DNA from 3 places in the Chromobacterium sp. CCUG 76385 genome. Region 1 is predicted to be linked to each of the others. Evidence: predicted binding sites of a transcription regulator. Region 1 holds the regulator's gene; each other region holds the start of a gene.
The links. The regulator FNR, encoded in region 1, switches genes on or off when oxygen is low (the NO sensors DNR and NnrR bind a similar motif). The targets are predictions, from matches to a motif close to TTGATNNNNATCAA.
Positions count from the first base shown of each region.

Region 2: pflB (formate C-acetyltransferase) is a predicted target of FNR. The motif match lies at 2,052-2,065, and genes of this name have one in related genera.
Region 3: ccoN (cytochrome-c oxidase, cbb3-type subunit I) is a predicted target of FNR. The motif match lies at 1,670-1,683, and genes of this name have one in related genera.

Region 1 covers NZ_JAUCGU010000011.1:21,710-26,017, forward strand. The annotation lists gene hemN (oxygen-independent coproporphyrinogen III oxidase) at 1-1,354, opposite strand, end outside; gene fnr (fumarate/nitrate reduction transcriptional regulator Fnr) at 1,461-2,207, shown strand; gene mnmA (tRNA 2-thiouridine(34) synthase MnmA) at 2,287-3,363, opposite strand; gene QUG01_RS09455 (hypothetical protein) at 3,360-3,956, opposite strand; gene QUG01_RS09460 (NUDIX hydrolase) at 3,977-4,308, opposite strand, start outside.
Region 2 covers NZ_JAUCGU010000018.1:35,224-39,531, reverse strand. The annotation lists gene pflB (formate C-acetyltransferase) at 1-1,972, opposite strand, end outside; gene QUG01_RS12650 (formate transporter FocA) at 2,245-3,027, opposite strand; gene QUG01_RS12645 (serine/threonine transporter) at 4,132-4,308, shown strand, end outside.
Region 3 covers NZ_JAUCGU010000013.1:70,706-75,013, reverse strand. The annotation lists gene QUG01_RS10755 (M61 family metallopeptidase) at 1-1,360, opposite strand, end outside; gene QUG01_RS10750 (hypothetical protein) at 1,445-1,660, opposite strand; gene ccoN (cytochrome-c oxidase, cbb3-type subunit I) at 1,819-3,243, shown strand; gene ccoO (cytochrome-c oxidase, cbb3-type subunit II) at 3,262-3,876, shown strand; gene QUG01_RS10735 (cbb3-type cytochrome oxidase subunit 3) at 3,880-4,071, shown strand; gene ccoP (cytochrome-c oxidase, cbb3-type subunit III) at 4,068-4,308, shown strand, end outside.

The DNA.
Region 1 (4,308 bases):
CAAAGATCATTGCGATATTGCGGATCAGGAAACGGCCCTTGGGCTCCACCATCAGGAAGTCGCCGTCGAAGGACAACAGGCCCTGCTGCTGGAAAACCCGGATCTGCGGCATTTCTTCGGTGAAGTATTGGGCGAAATTAATGCCGTAGATTTCCTCGATGGCCTCCACGGACAGCGAGAAGCGGCACATCAGGCCCTGGATGATGGTGCGGCGCAGCACATCGTCGTTGTCCAGCGTCAGGCCGCGCACCACCGGCAGCTTTTTCTGATCCAGCGCGGCGTAATACCCTTCCAGCGTCTTGTCGTTCTGCGTGTAACAGGCGCCGATCTTGCCGATGGATGACACGCCGAAGCCCAGCATGTCGCAGTCGGCGTGGGTGGAATAGCCCTGGAAGTTGCGTTGCAGCCGGCCCTGGCGCAAGGCGACGGCCAACTCGTCGTCCGGCTTGGCGAAATGATCCATGCCGATGAATACATAGCCGGCATCGGTCAGCATCTTCACCGCGTCCTGCAGGATGTCCAGCTTGACGCCGGCAGGCGGCAGGTCGGCCTCATGGATGCGGCGCTGCGGCATGAATACCGTCGGCAGGTGGGCGTAGTTGTACAGCGCCAGCCGGTCCGGGTCGAGCGCCAGCGCGGTTTCCAGCGTGCGCAGCATCGATTCGCGCGTCTGCAGCGGCAGGCCGTAGATCAGGTCCAGGCTGACCGACTGGATGCCGGCCGAGCGTCCGGCTTCGATCACGGCGCGGGTTTCCTCTTCGCTTTGAACGCGGTTGACCGCCTTCTGCACCGCCGGCTCGAAGTCCTGCACGCCGACGCTGATGCGATTGAAGCCATATTTCGCCAGTTTTTGCATCGTTTCGCGCGAAACCTTGCGCGGATCTATCTCTATGGAATATTCTCCATCTGGCATGAATTCAAAATGGGTGGAGAGCATGCCCATCAATCGTTCAAGCTGGGCATCGGACAGGAAAGTGGGCGTGCCGCCGCCAAAGTGCAGCTGGATGACTTTTTCGCGGCAGCCAAGCTGCTCGGCCACCAGGCGGATTTCCTTTTCCAGATAGTCCAGATAGATGTCGGCCTTGCTCTTGTCCTTGGTGATGATCTTGTTGCAAGCGCAGTAGAAACAGACCGTGTTGCAAAACGGTATGTGCACGTAAAGCGATAAAGGCTTGCGGTTGGCGCCGATGCGGCGCTGCTTCAAGCGGAGCAGATAGTCGCTTTCGGAAAAATTGGATGTAAAGCGATCCGCGGTCGGGTACGATGTGTACCGCGGCCCTGAGCCATCCAGTCGTTCGATCAGCTCGCGATCAAACTCAAAATGAGCGGGAGAATAAGGATGGGTGGTTTTCATGTCGTTTTCTGATGGAAAAACTTCTGGTGTACTGGTAAATTTGCGGAAAACCCGTGAACTCAGTATTGATAAGGGTCAACCTTTACCGGCTTGCAGCCCATACAGCATGTCAGAACACAACCACATACCCCTGCATAGTTTGAAAGTCTCTTGCTCCAGCTGTAGTTTGCGCGAGCTGTGTCTCCCGGTTGGCCTCAATCGCGAGGAGATGAGCCAGCTCGATACGGTGATTCGGCAGAGCCGCCGTCTGAAGCGAGGCGAGTACCTGTTCCATAGCGGCGAGTCTTTCAAGTCGCTGTTCGCCGTGCGCACCGGCTTCTTCAAAACCTGCGTCGCCAGCCAGGACGGCCGCGAACAAGTCACCGGTTTCCAGATGTCCGGCGAACTGATGGGCTTGGACGGCATTTCCACCGGCAACCACAGCTGCGACGCCATCGCGCTGGAGGACAGCGAGGTGTGCGAGCTGCCGTTTGGCCGCATGGAGACGCTGAGCCGCGACATCCCCAGCCTGCAGCATCATTTCTACCGGCTGATGAGCCGCGAAATCGTGCGCGACCAGAACGTCATGCTGCTGCTTGGCAACATGAAGGCGGAGGAGCGCATTGCCGCCTTCCTGCTGAATCTGTCGCAGCGCCTGTCTACCCGCGGCTTCGCCGCCAACGACTTCATCCTGCGCATGAGCCGCGAGGAGATCGGCAGCTTCCTCGGCCTGAAGCTGGAGACCGTCAGCCGCACGCTGTCCAAGTTCCAGCAGCAGGGCTGGATCGCCGTCGATCACAAGCATATCCAGCTGGTGAAAGTGGACGATCTGAAGAACCTGATCTCCGGCTGTTCTCACGCCAACGGGCACTGATTCCGGCTTGATGGAAAAGCGAAAGGCAGGTCATTGACCTGCCTTTTTCATGCCCGTGGATGATGGCCGCCGCCAGGGCTTACCGGATGATGCCGCCGCCCAGGCAGATGTCGCCGTGGTACAGCACAGCCGATTGGCCTGGGGTGACGGCCCATTGCTTCTCCTGGAAACGCAGGCTGGCCTGGCCGTCCACGATGGGCGACAGCGAGCAGGCGGCATCGGCCATGCGATAGCGGTTCTTGGCGCTGTAGTCGCCTGGCGCCGGCGCGTCCGGCAGCGTCCAGCTCAGATCGGCCATGGACAGCGTCGGCTTCAGCAGCAGCGGGTGGTCGTGGCCTTGCACCACGATCAGCTTGTTGTCCGGGATGTCCTTGCCGGCGACGAACCACGGCTCGCCGTTGCCGTCCTTGCTGCCGCCAATCGTCAAACCCTTGCGCTGGCCCAGCGTGTAGTACATCAGGCCGATGTGCTCGCCCACGACTTTGCCGTCCGGCGTCACCATCTGGCCGGGGGAGGTGGGCAGATAGCGCTGCAGGAACTCGCGGAACGGCCGCTCGCCTATGAAGCAGATGCCGGTGGAGTCCTTCTTGGCAGCGGTGGGCAGGCCGGCTTGCTCGGCCAGCTGGCGCACTTCGGTCTTCTTGATGTCGCCCAGCGGGAAGATGGCTTTTGCCAGCTGATGCTGCTGCAAGCGGTACAGGAAGTAGCTTTGGTCCTTGGTGTGGTCCACCGCCTTCATCAGGTAATGGACGCCGTCCTGTTCCATCTTGCGCGCGTAGTGGCCGGTGGCGATGCAGTCGGCGCCGAGTTCCATCGCGTAGTCGAGGAAGGCCTTGAACTTGATCTCGGCATTGCACAGCACGTCCGGATTCGGCGTGCGGCCGGCCGAGTATTCCTTGAGGAAGTACGAGAACACGCGGTCCTTGTATTCCTTGGCGAAGTTGACGATTTCCATGTCGATGCCGACGATGTCGGCCACGCTCATCGCGTCCAGCGCGTCCTGCTTGATGGAGCAGTATTCGTCGTCGTTGTCGTCTTCCCAGTTTTGCATGAACACGCCGATCACTTCATGGCCCTGCTGCTTCAAGAGCCAGGCCGTTACCGACGAATCCACGCCGCCGGACATGCCGACGACGATGCGTTTCTTACCCGTCACGGGGTGCTTCCTTCCTTGCTGTTGCTTGCCTGTTTGACAGGCTCGGGTACGGCCGGTGGCTCGTAACCCGTCATCCAAACTGAAAGGGGAACCACCACGGGCGGTTCCCCGAAATCCTTGAACCAAGTGTCCACCGCCCAGTCCTGATTGGCGGTGTTGTCGTGCAGCACGCCGGTGTAGTGCAAGTCCAGGATATGCGGCGCGCGCCATTCAGGTGGCGCCGCATGGTGGAATTTCAACCAGCCCTGGCTATCCAGGTAGCGCAGAAAGGTGGTGACGTTGCTGCTGTGGTCCACGCAATCCATCCGGCCTTCGGCCGGGCCGTCATGGAAATTGCCGCCCTTGTCCTGCCAGATCGGCATATCGCGCGCGGCGATGAAGTACAGGGTCTGAACCGCGTCTGCTGCCGCCTCGCGCTCGTTTTGCGCCGTATCGGCTTGGGATAGCCGCGCCGCCAGCCAATCACGCTCCTCTGCGGATAGTTCGAAGGAGGCATGCCTGGAACATCGGTAATGATAACAGATGTTTAGCGCATCGGCGAAGGCCTGGGGCAGGGCGAAAAAGAGCAATAAGGCCAGCAGGGCTTTGATCATAGGCGGTATCCGGTGGGGGCTCAGCGCAGGTCGCGTATCAATTCCAGCGGATGCAGTATGCCATTAAGATAGTCGTCGATGCATTGCATCACCACCGGGCTGCGCAGCCGCTGGGACTGGGCGGCGATCTCCTCGCGCGTCAGCCAGTGCACGGCGACGATGCCCTCATCCAGTGCCACGGCGCTTTCGGGTGCGGCGGCGTCGCCGGCGAAGGCGAAACGCAGATAGGTGATGTCGCTGCCGGCGCGGTCCGCCAGGTAAACGCCGACCAAGCCGCGCGGGGTGAAATGCCAGCCGCTTTCCTCGCGCGTTTCGCGGATGGCCGCCTGCAGAAGGGTTTCGCCGCGCTCCA
Region 2 (4,308 bases), on a different contig from region 1:
GCGCGGAGTCGTACGGCAGCTTGGCCACCGAGGCGCCTGCCGCCACAAAGCCCTTCACATCGCGGCCGTTCATCGGGTTGGCGCCCGGGGAGAACGGTTCGCCGGCGCGGCGGCCGTCCGGGGTGTTGCCGGTCTTCTTGCCGTACACCACGTTGGAGGTGATGGTCAGCACCGACTGAGTCGGCTTGGAGTCGCGGTAGAAGTACGGCTGGGCCTTGATCTTGTCCATGAAGGACTGGGTCAGCCACACCGCGATCTCGTCCACGCGGTCGTCGTTGTTGCCGAATGCCGGGTATTCGCCTTCGATCTTGTAGTCGACAGCCAGGCCTTCTTCATTGCGGATGATGTGAACCTTGGCGAACTTGACGGCGGACAGCGAGTCGGCGGCCACGGACAGGCCGGCGATGCCGCAAGCCATGGTGCGGACGATGTCGCGGTCGTGCAGCGCCATTTCGATGCGTTCGTAGGCGTACTTGTCGTGCATGTAGTGGATGCAGTTCAGCGCCTTGACGTAGGTGGCGGCCAGCCAGTCCATCATCTTCTCGAACTTCGGCATCAGTTCTTCGTAAGTCAGCACGTCGCCGGTGATCGGCTCAAAGCCGTGGGCCACCACCGCGCCGGACTTCTCGTCGCGGCCGCCGTTGATCGCGTACAGCATGGCCTTGGCCAGGTTGGCGCGGGCGCCGAAGAACTGCATCTGCTTGCCGATCTTCATCGCCGACACGCAGCAGGCGATGCCGTAGTCGTCGCCCCAGTACGGCAGCATCAGGTCGTCGTTTTCGTACTGGATCGCGCTGGTATCGATGGACACCTTGGCGCAGAAGTTCTTGAAGCCTTGCGGGAAGCGGGTAGACCACAGCACGGTCAGGTTCGGTTCCGGCGCCGGGCCCAGGTTGTACAGGGTGTTCAGGAAGCGGAAGCTGTTCTTGGTCACCAGGGTGCGGCCGTCTTCGCCCATGCCGCCGATGGATTCGGTCACCCAGGTCGGGTCGCCGGAGAACAGTTGATCGTATTCCGGCGTGCGCAGGAAGCGGACGATGCGCAGCTTGATGACCAGATCGTCGATCATTTCCTGAGCTTGCTCTTCGGTCAGCACGCCGGCGGCGATATCGCGCTCGATGTACACGTCCAGGAAGGTGGACACGCGGCCGAAGGACATGGCGGCGCCGTTCTGCTCCTTAACCGCGGCCAGGTAGGCGAAGTAAACCCACTGGATGGCTTCGCGGGCGGTGGCGGCCGGGCGGCTGATGTCGTAGCCGTACTTGGCGGCCATCTGGCGCAGTTCGTCCAGGGCGCGGAACTGTTCGGACAGTTCTTCGCGTTGACGCATCACTTCGTCGGTGAAGGTCACGTCATTCAGTTCGGCGAACAGCTGCTGGCGTTCCTTGCGCAGGAAGTCGGTGCCGTACAGGGCCACGCGGCGATAGTCGCCGATGATGCGGCCGCGGCCGTAGGCATCCGGCAGGCCGGTGATCACGCCGGACTTGCGGCAAGCCATGATTTCCGGGGTGTAGACATCGAACACGCCCTGGTTGTGGCTCTTGCGATACTTTTCCCAGATTTCCTTGATCACCGGATCCAGCTTGAAGCCGAAGGCTTCCAGGCCGTTTTCGACCATGCGCAGGCCGCCGTTCGGCATGATGGCGCGCTTCAGCGGAGCATCGGTTTGCAGGCCGACGATCACTTCATTGGCTTGATCGATGTAGCCCGCGTCGTGAGCGGTAATGGAAGAGGCGCGGTCGGCCGAAACATCCAGCACGCCCTTGGCGCGTTCTTCTTTCAGCAGCACACCCAGGGTATCCCACAGCTTCTTGGTGCGCTCGGTGGCGCCAGCCAGGAAGCTGTCGTCGCCTTCGTACGGCTTGTAGTTCAGCTGGATGAAGTTGCGTACATCGACCTTGCTCTGCCACTCGCCAGCGACGAAATCGCGCCACGGGTTGGCTTGAGCTGCATTTTGAGTGATGGCGTCCATCTGGGGCCTCCTTACTTGGCTTGGTCCGGTAACGTGTTAGATATTGAACACATGGTACATTCGGAATCGAAAATTTCGTTTGATCTTGATCAAGTAGCGCCCCGCTTGAGGCGCGATTTCGATCCTGCAGCGCAGCATGCCAACTGCCTTCAACATCATTGATTTATCAGTGATTTATAGCAAAGTCGGCGCAATACAGGGTGTACTGCGCCGACTACATTCGAAAACGAACATTCACATGCCGTTTACAGGCCAACAGCCTGTCTCAATGTTCAGACCGCTTTCAGCGTGTGGCGTTCCAGCAAGTACACCACCAGACCGACGCCAAACGCGCCGCCAACGATATTGCCCAACGTAGCCGGCACCAGATTATGCGCGATATCCGCCCACTCCAGCCCCGCCATGCCCTGCAGCTTGGCCAGCGCGAAGAAAGCCATGTTGGCGATGCTGTGCTCGAAACCGGAGAAGAAGAACACGAACACCAGCAGCATGATGATCAACAGCCGCGCCGCTTCATTGCTCAGGCGCATCGGCACCCATACCGCCAGGCAGATCACCCAGTTGCACAGCACGCCCTTCCAGAAGATCTCCATGCTCGAGGCGTGCACCTTATGCTCCACCACGTTGAACAGCAGGTGATCGGCAGGCAATACGCCCATGCCGCCGGCGCCGGCCAGCACGGCGACGAACAACAGCACGCCCAGCAGATTGCCCAGATACACCATCGTCCAGCTGCGCAACATATTGCAGGTGCGGCAGCGGCCGCTAAGCCGGCCGACGGTGAAGTACATCACATTGCTGGTGAACAATTCCACCTTGCACACGATGATGCTGACCAGCGCCACGCCAAAGAAACCAGAAGTGGCGATGTAATAACCGGGGGCGCCGCTGGCGAAGAAGACCTGGCCTAGCTTCAGGCTGACGGCCAGCACAACGGCGATCAGCGCGCCGGCCATGGCCGCGCTGAGCAGATAGCGGCCCGGTTCGGACAGCAGCACCTGCTGCTTGCTGGCGGCCTCGTCGACCACGTAGGCGAGAGTTGAAGAGTGGCTCATGATGTAACGTCTCTATTAAGAATGTGGGTAAGGCGGCGTCGCGCGATGCGGCCGGAGGCGATTCGCATCCGATGCGACTTTGCGAAAATTTTATGTTCGTTTTAGTAAATTCGTGTTTGATACCGATCAATCCATAGCGTACCACCGCCCAAGCCACCCCCACACGGCCAGACTGCAGCACAATCCTTCCACATTTGTGCGAATACCGGCACAAAACACCAGAGAAATGTTGCAGCAGCTCGCCAGCGCAATGCAGACAAACCGTCCCCGCCGGCCTGCCTCGCATCAGCCATGCCTGTTGTAGCGCCGGCATTTCGCTATCACTGGGCCAAGAGACGCGCCCTTGTCATTTCATAGAATACGAAAGAAAAGTTGTTCATTTTTGTAACTTTATTTTCACATTCGAAAATAATTAAGCAATTTCACGCTCGCATATCGTGCGCATTGACGCCGCAATCATCACAATCGAACAATCAAAATTCGAACAATTCAGGCGCAAGCCCATGCTATTCCACCCGGCAGACCATGCCAATAAATCCATTCTCATCAAAGACTTGCACAATCCAAGCACGGAAACGAACCCCATCGCCCGGCTCCCGGCATCTTTGCGTCAGCAGGCAATGACAGACCCAAGAAAGGTAAAATTACGCAATAAATTGCACAGAGCAATCACTCAAATTTCAAACTTGTGGCAAGGATAAAAAATGACCATGGCAAAATTACCCATGCGCAATCATTTTATAAAATAGAAAATTTAGTGAAATTTAATTCCACAAAAAATGAATTTAAAGGATATAAAACCAATAAAAAAATATTGTCATTTAGAATTTAGAAAACCAGCCATCCCTCAGGCATGTTCATTTGTTCATTTGGTGACAAAATTATCTTGATTAGAATCAACTGATGTTCTTAAATGTGTACCTTGCTAACTACAAATGCCCTTACGATGGGCAGCAATTAAGCAAGACGCGGTTCACAAACAACGACATACAGAGAACCCCGTCGGCAACAGTTCGATCCGCCCCCCGCCACAAGCCGACAACGCCGGCGGCGGAGGATGGAAACCCGGAATTTGCGAAATATCGTTTGAAAAGGCACCTCATCATGTCACAAGCAATCGCCTCAACCGCCTCCCGCTCCGGTTCGTCCGGCTGGACCAAGCACGACACCACCTGGATGCTCGGCCTCTATGGCACCGCCATCGGCGCCGGCGTCCTGTTCCTTCCCATCAACGCCGGCATCGGCGGCCTGTGGCCCCTGATGCTGATGGCCATCCTGGCC
Region 3 (4,308 bases), on a different contig from region 1:
GCGCCAGGTCGAAGAAGGGCTTGAGTTTGAGGCCGGTGGTTTCGATGGCGATCTTTTCCCACTCGTCCTCCTCCAGGCCCTTGCCGTCCGCCAGCCACTTGGCCCACAACGCGCGCATCACGTCGTCCAGCGACTGCTTGCCCTTGCTGTCGCGGCGGATCAGCAGGTCCAGCGCCAGCGCCGCCAGCGAACCCTTGGTGTAGTAGCTGACGATGCTGTTGGGGCTGTTCTCGTCCTGGCGGTAATACTTGGTCCAGGCTTCGAAGCTGGACTGCTCCAAAGTCTGCTTCAGTCTACCGGCCCCGCGTTGCACGCCGGTGATGGTTTCGGCCAGCAGGCCCAGGTAGCGCTTCTCGTCGATCAGGCCACTGCGCACCAGCGCCAGGTCGTCGTAATACGAGGTGATGCCTTCAAACGCCCACAGCAGGCGGGTATGGCCTTCGCGGTTCAAATCGTACGGGGTGAAGGCCGCCGGCTTCATGCGCTTCACGTTCCAGCTGTGGAAGTATTCGTGGCTGATCAGGCCCAGCAGCTTCAAGTAGCCGTCGCTGATTTCGGCGGCGCCCGGCACCGGCAAATCGTCGCGATTGGCCACCAGCGCGGTGGACGCGCGGTGCTCCAGGCCGCCGTAGATGTCTTTGCCGACAAACAGCATGAAAACATAGCGATCGAACGGCGCCGGCTCGCCAAACAGCTGGATCTGGTATTCGCAAATTTTCCGGGTGTCTTCGGCCAGGCGCTTCAGATCGCCCTGGAAACGGCCGGATACGACAAACTCATGCGGCACGCCGCAGGCTTTGAAGCTGACCTTTTTGAAATTGCCCAGTTCTACCGGGTGATCGATCAGCTCGTCGTAGTTGGATGCCTGATAGCGGCCGAAGCCGCTCTTCTTTTTGACGTCCGCAGCCGGCAGGCTGGTGGCCAATTTCCAATCAGCATAAGACTTGCCGTCCGGCGCGTGGATGTCCATCGAGCAAGGCTCGTCCTGATAGCCATCAGCGGCCAGGAACACGCTGGTGCCGTTGAAGAAACCGCGTTCGGCGTCCAAATAGGCGCCGCGCACCGACAGATCGTAGGCGTACACTTGATAGCGCAGGGTCAGCGCGCCCTTGGCCGGCTCGGCTTGCCAGCGGTTTTTGTCCAGCTGGCGCAATGCCACCGTCTTGCCGCTGGCTTCCGCCGACAACGATACGATATGCTTTGAAAATTCACGTATCATATAACTGCCGGGAATCCACGCCGGCAGGAAAAAAACCTGGCCATTCTTGGCTGGCTGCAAAACGGTAACCGTGACTTCGAACATGTGGGCTTCCGGCGATGCCGGCCGCAGAGTGTACTGTACTGGGATGGACTGGATCATGATCTGCCTGCATGCGTTGCAAAACGCGATGATTTTAGCATTACCGCGCCGCAAGCGCCGCCAATTGTGCCGTATTGATCCATGTCAATAAGCCTTGCCTGCATGCCAATACAATTGCATGAGTGGCAATTTGGACTGTTTACGATTGCCATGCGAGTAGTACCACGGCAAGAACATGCCGGAACGGCCAAGCCGCCCATCCAGCTGGTTGGCGGTAAATGCTTGATTTAGAATAAAGGCATTGGTCTGGTGGGGAATTTGGTGCTGTCGGAAAGGCTGGCGAGCTGCTAATACAGACATCGAAGCCTATCGATACAGGTCAAGCACTTGCCCCAACCATGCTGTTTCGGTTCCCGCGACGTGCCACCGCTTCATGCAGCAGATTGGGCTGCGTTGAAAAAGTTCAAGTCGCTACGGTTTGTTCATGTTCTGAGTTAGCAACCTTGGAGAAAACCTTAATGGAAACGCAACCCACTTATAACTATAAGGTGGTGCGCCAATTTGCCATCATGACCGTAGTTTGGGGCATCGTCGGCATGTTGGTGGGCGTGGTCATCGCGGCCCAGCTGGTATGGCCGGAGCTCAATTTCGGGCCCTGGTTCCACTTTGGCCGCCTGCGCCCCCTGCACACCAATGCCGTCATTTTCGCCTTTGGCGGTTGCGGCCTGTTCGCCACTTCCTACTATGTGGTGCAGCGTACCTGTAACGTCCGGCTGATTTCAGACAAGCTGGCCGCCTTCACCTTCTGGGCGTGGCAACTGGTCATCGTGCTGGCCGCCATCACCCTGCCGCTAGGCTTGACCTTCGGCAAGGAGTACGCCGAGCTGGAATGGCCGATCAAGCTGCTGATCGCCGTGACCTGGGTGGTGTACGCCATCGTATTCTTCGGCACCATCGCCATCCGCAAGGTCAAGCACATCTATGTGGCCAACTGGTTCTACGGCGCCTTCATTCTGGCCGTGGCCTTGCTGCACATCGTCAACTCCGCCTTCGTGCCGGTGACGCTGTGGAAGTCCTATTCCGTGTATTCCGGCGCCGTCGACGCCATGGTGCAGTGGTGGTACGGCCACAACGCCGTGGGCTTCTTCCTGACCGCCGCCTTCCTCGGCATGATGTACTACTTCGTGCCCAAGCAGGCCGGCCGACCGGTTTACTCGTATCGTTTGTCCGTGGTGCACTTCTGGGCGCTGATCTTCACCTATATGTGGGCCGGTCCGCACCACCTGCACTACACCGCGCTGCCTGACTGGACCCAATCCGTCGGCATGGTGTTCTCGCTGATTCTGCTGGCGCCGTCCTGGGGCGGCATGATCAACGGCATCATGACCCTGTCCGGCGCCTGGCATAAGCTGCGCACCGACCCGGTGCTGAAGTTCCTGGTGGTTTCGCTGTCGTTCTACGGCATGTCCACCTTCGAAGGCCCGATGATGTCGATCAAGACCGTCAACGCGCTGTCCCACTACACCGACTGGACCATCGGCCACGTGCACTCCGGCGCGCTGGGCTGGGTGGGCTTCATCACCATCGGCTCGATGTACTACCTGATTCCGCGCCTGTTCGGCCGCGACTCCATGTTCAGCGTCAAGCTGATCGAAGCGCACTTCTGGCTGGCAACCGTGGGCGTGGTGCTGTACATCGCCTCGATGTGGATTTCCGGCGTGACCCAGGGCCTGATGTGGCGCGCCCTGAACGCGGACGGCACGCTGACCTACGCCTTCGCCGAGTCGGTCAAGGCCAGCTACCCCTACTACTTCGTGCGCTTCCTCGGCGGCGCCCTGTACCTGTCCGGCATGCTGCTGATGGCTTACAACACCTTCCGCACCGTCTCCGCCGGCCGCGCCGTGGATGCCAAGATTCCGGCAGTCACCGCACAAGCACATTAAGGGGGCGAAAGAAAAATCATGGACAAAATCCAAAAACTGATCGAAGAACATGTCGGCTGGCTGATCGTGCTGACCCTGCTGGTGATCAGCGTGGCGGGCCTGGTGGAAATCCTGCCGCTGGCCTTCCAGAAATCCGTGACCGAGCCGGTAGCCGGCGTGAAGCCTTACACCGCGCTGCAGCTGGCTGGACGCGACATCTATGTCCGCGAAGGCTGCTACAACTGCCACTCGCAGATGATCCGTCCCTTCCGCGCCGAAACCGAGCGTTATGGCCACTACTCGGTGGCGGGCGAGTCGGTATACGACCATCCGTTCCAGTGGGGCTCCAAGCGCACCGGCCCCGACCTCGCCCGTGTAGGCGGCCGCTACTCCGACGAGTGGCACCGCGTGCACCTGACCAACCCGCGCGACGTGGTGCCGGAGTCCAACATGCCTGCCTTCCCGTGGCTGGCCAAGAATCTGGCCGATGCCGACGTGGTGCCGGCCAAGATGGAAGCGCTGCGCAAGGTGGGCGTGCCGTACTCCGACAAGGAGATCGCCGAAGCCAAGTCGCAAGTGGAGGGCAAGTCCGAACTGGATGCGCTGATCGCCTACCTGCAAGGCCTGGGCCTTGCACTGAAGAATGTACGTTGAGCCATGGACTGGGTAACGATAGGACGTTCGCTGTTCACCGTGGTCTGCTTCGCGTTCTTCATCGTGGTGCTGATCATCGCCTATAGCAAACGCTCCAAGAACCGGTACGAGGAAGCGGCGAATCTGCCCTTCCTGGATGACGACAAGGCAGAGGAAGCCCCACACGACCAGGCTTCCAACGGAGCAAGAAAATGAGTCAATTCACAAGCGATTTCTGGAACATCTGGATTATCGTGATCGTGCTGGGCGGCATCATCGGCCTGACCCTGCTGGTATTCACCCAGTCCAAGACCACGGTCAAGAAGGGCGAGGAAGTCCAGACCCTTGGCCACGTGTGGGACGGCGACCTGGAGGAGTACAACAACCCGCTGCCGCGCTGGTGGATGCTGATGTTCTACATCACGCTGCTGTTCGGCATCGTGTATCTGGTGC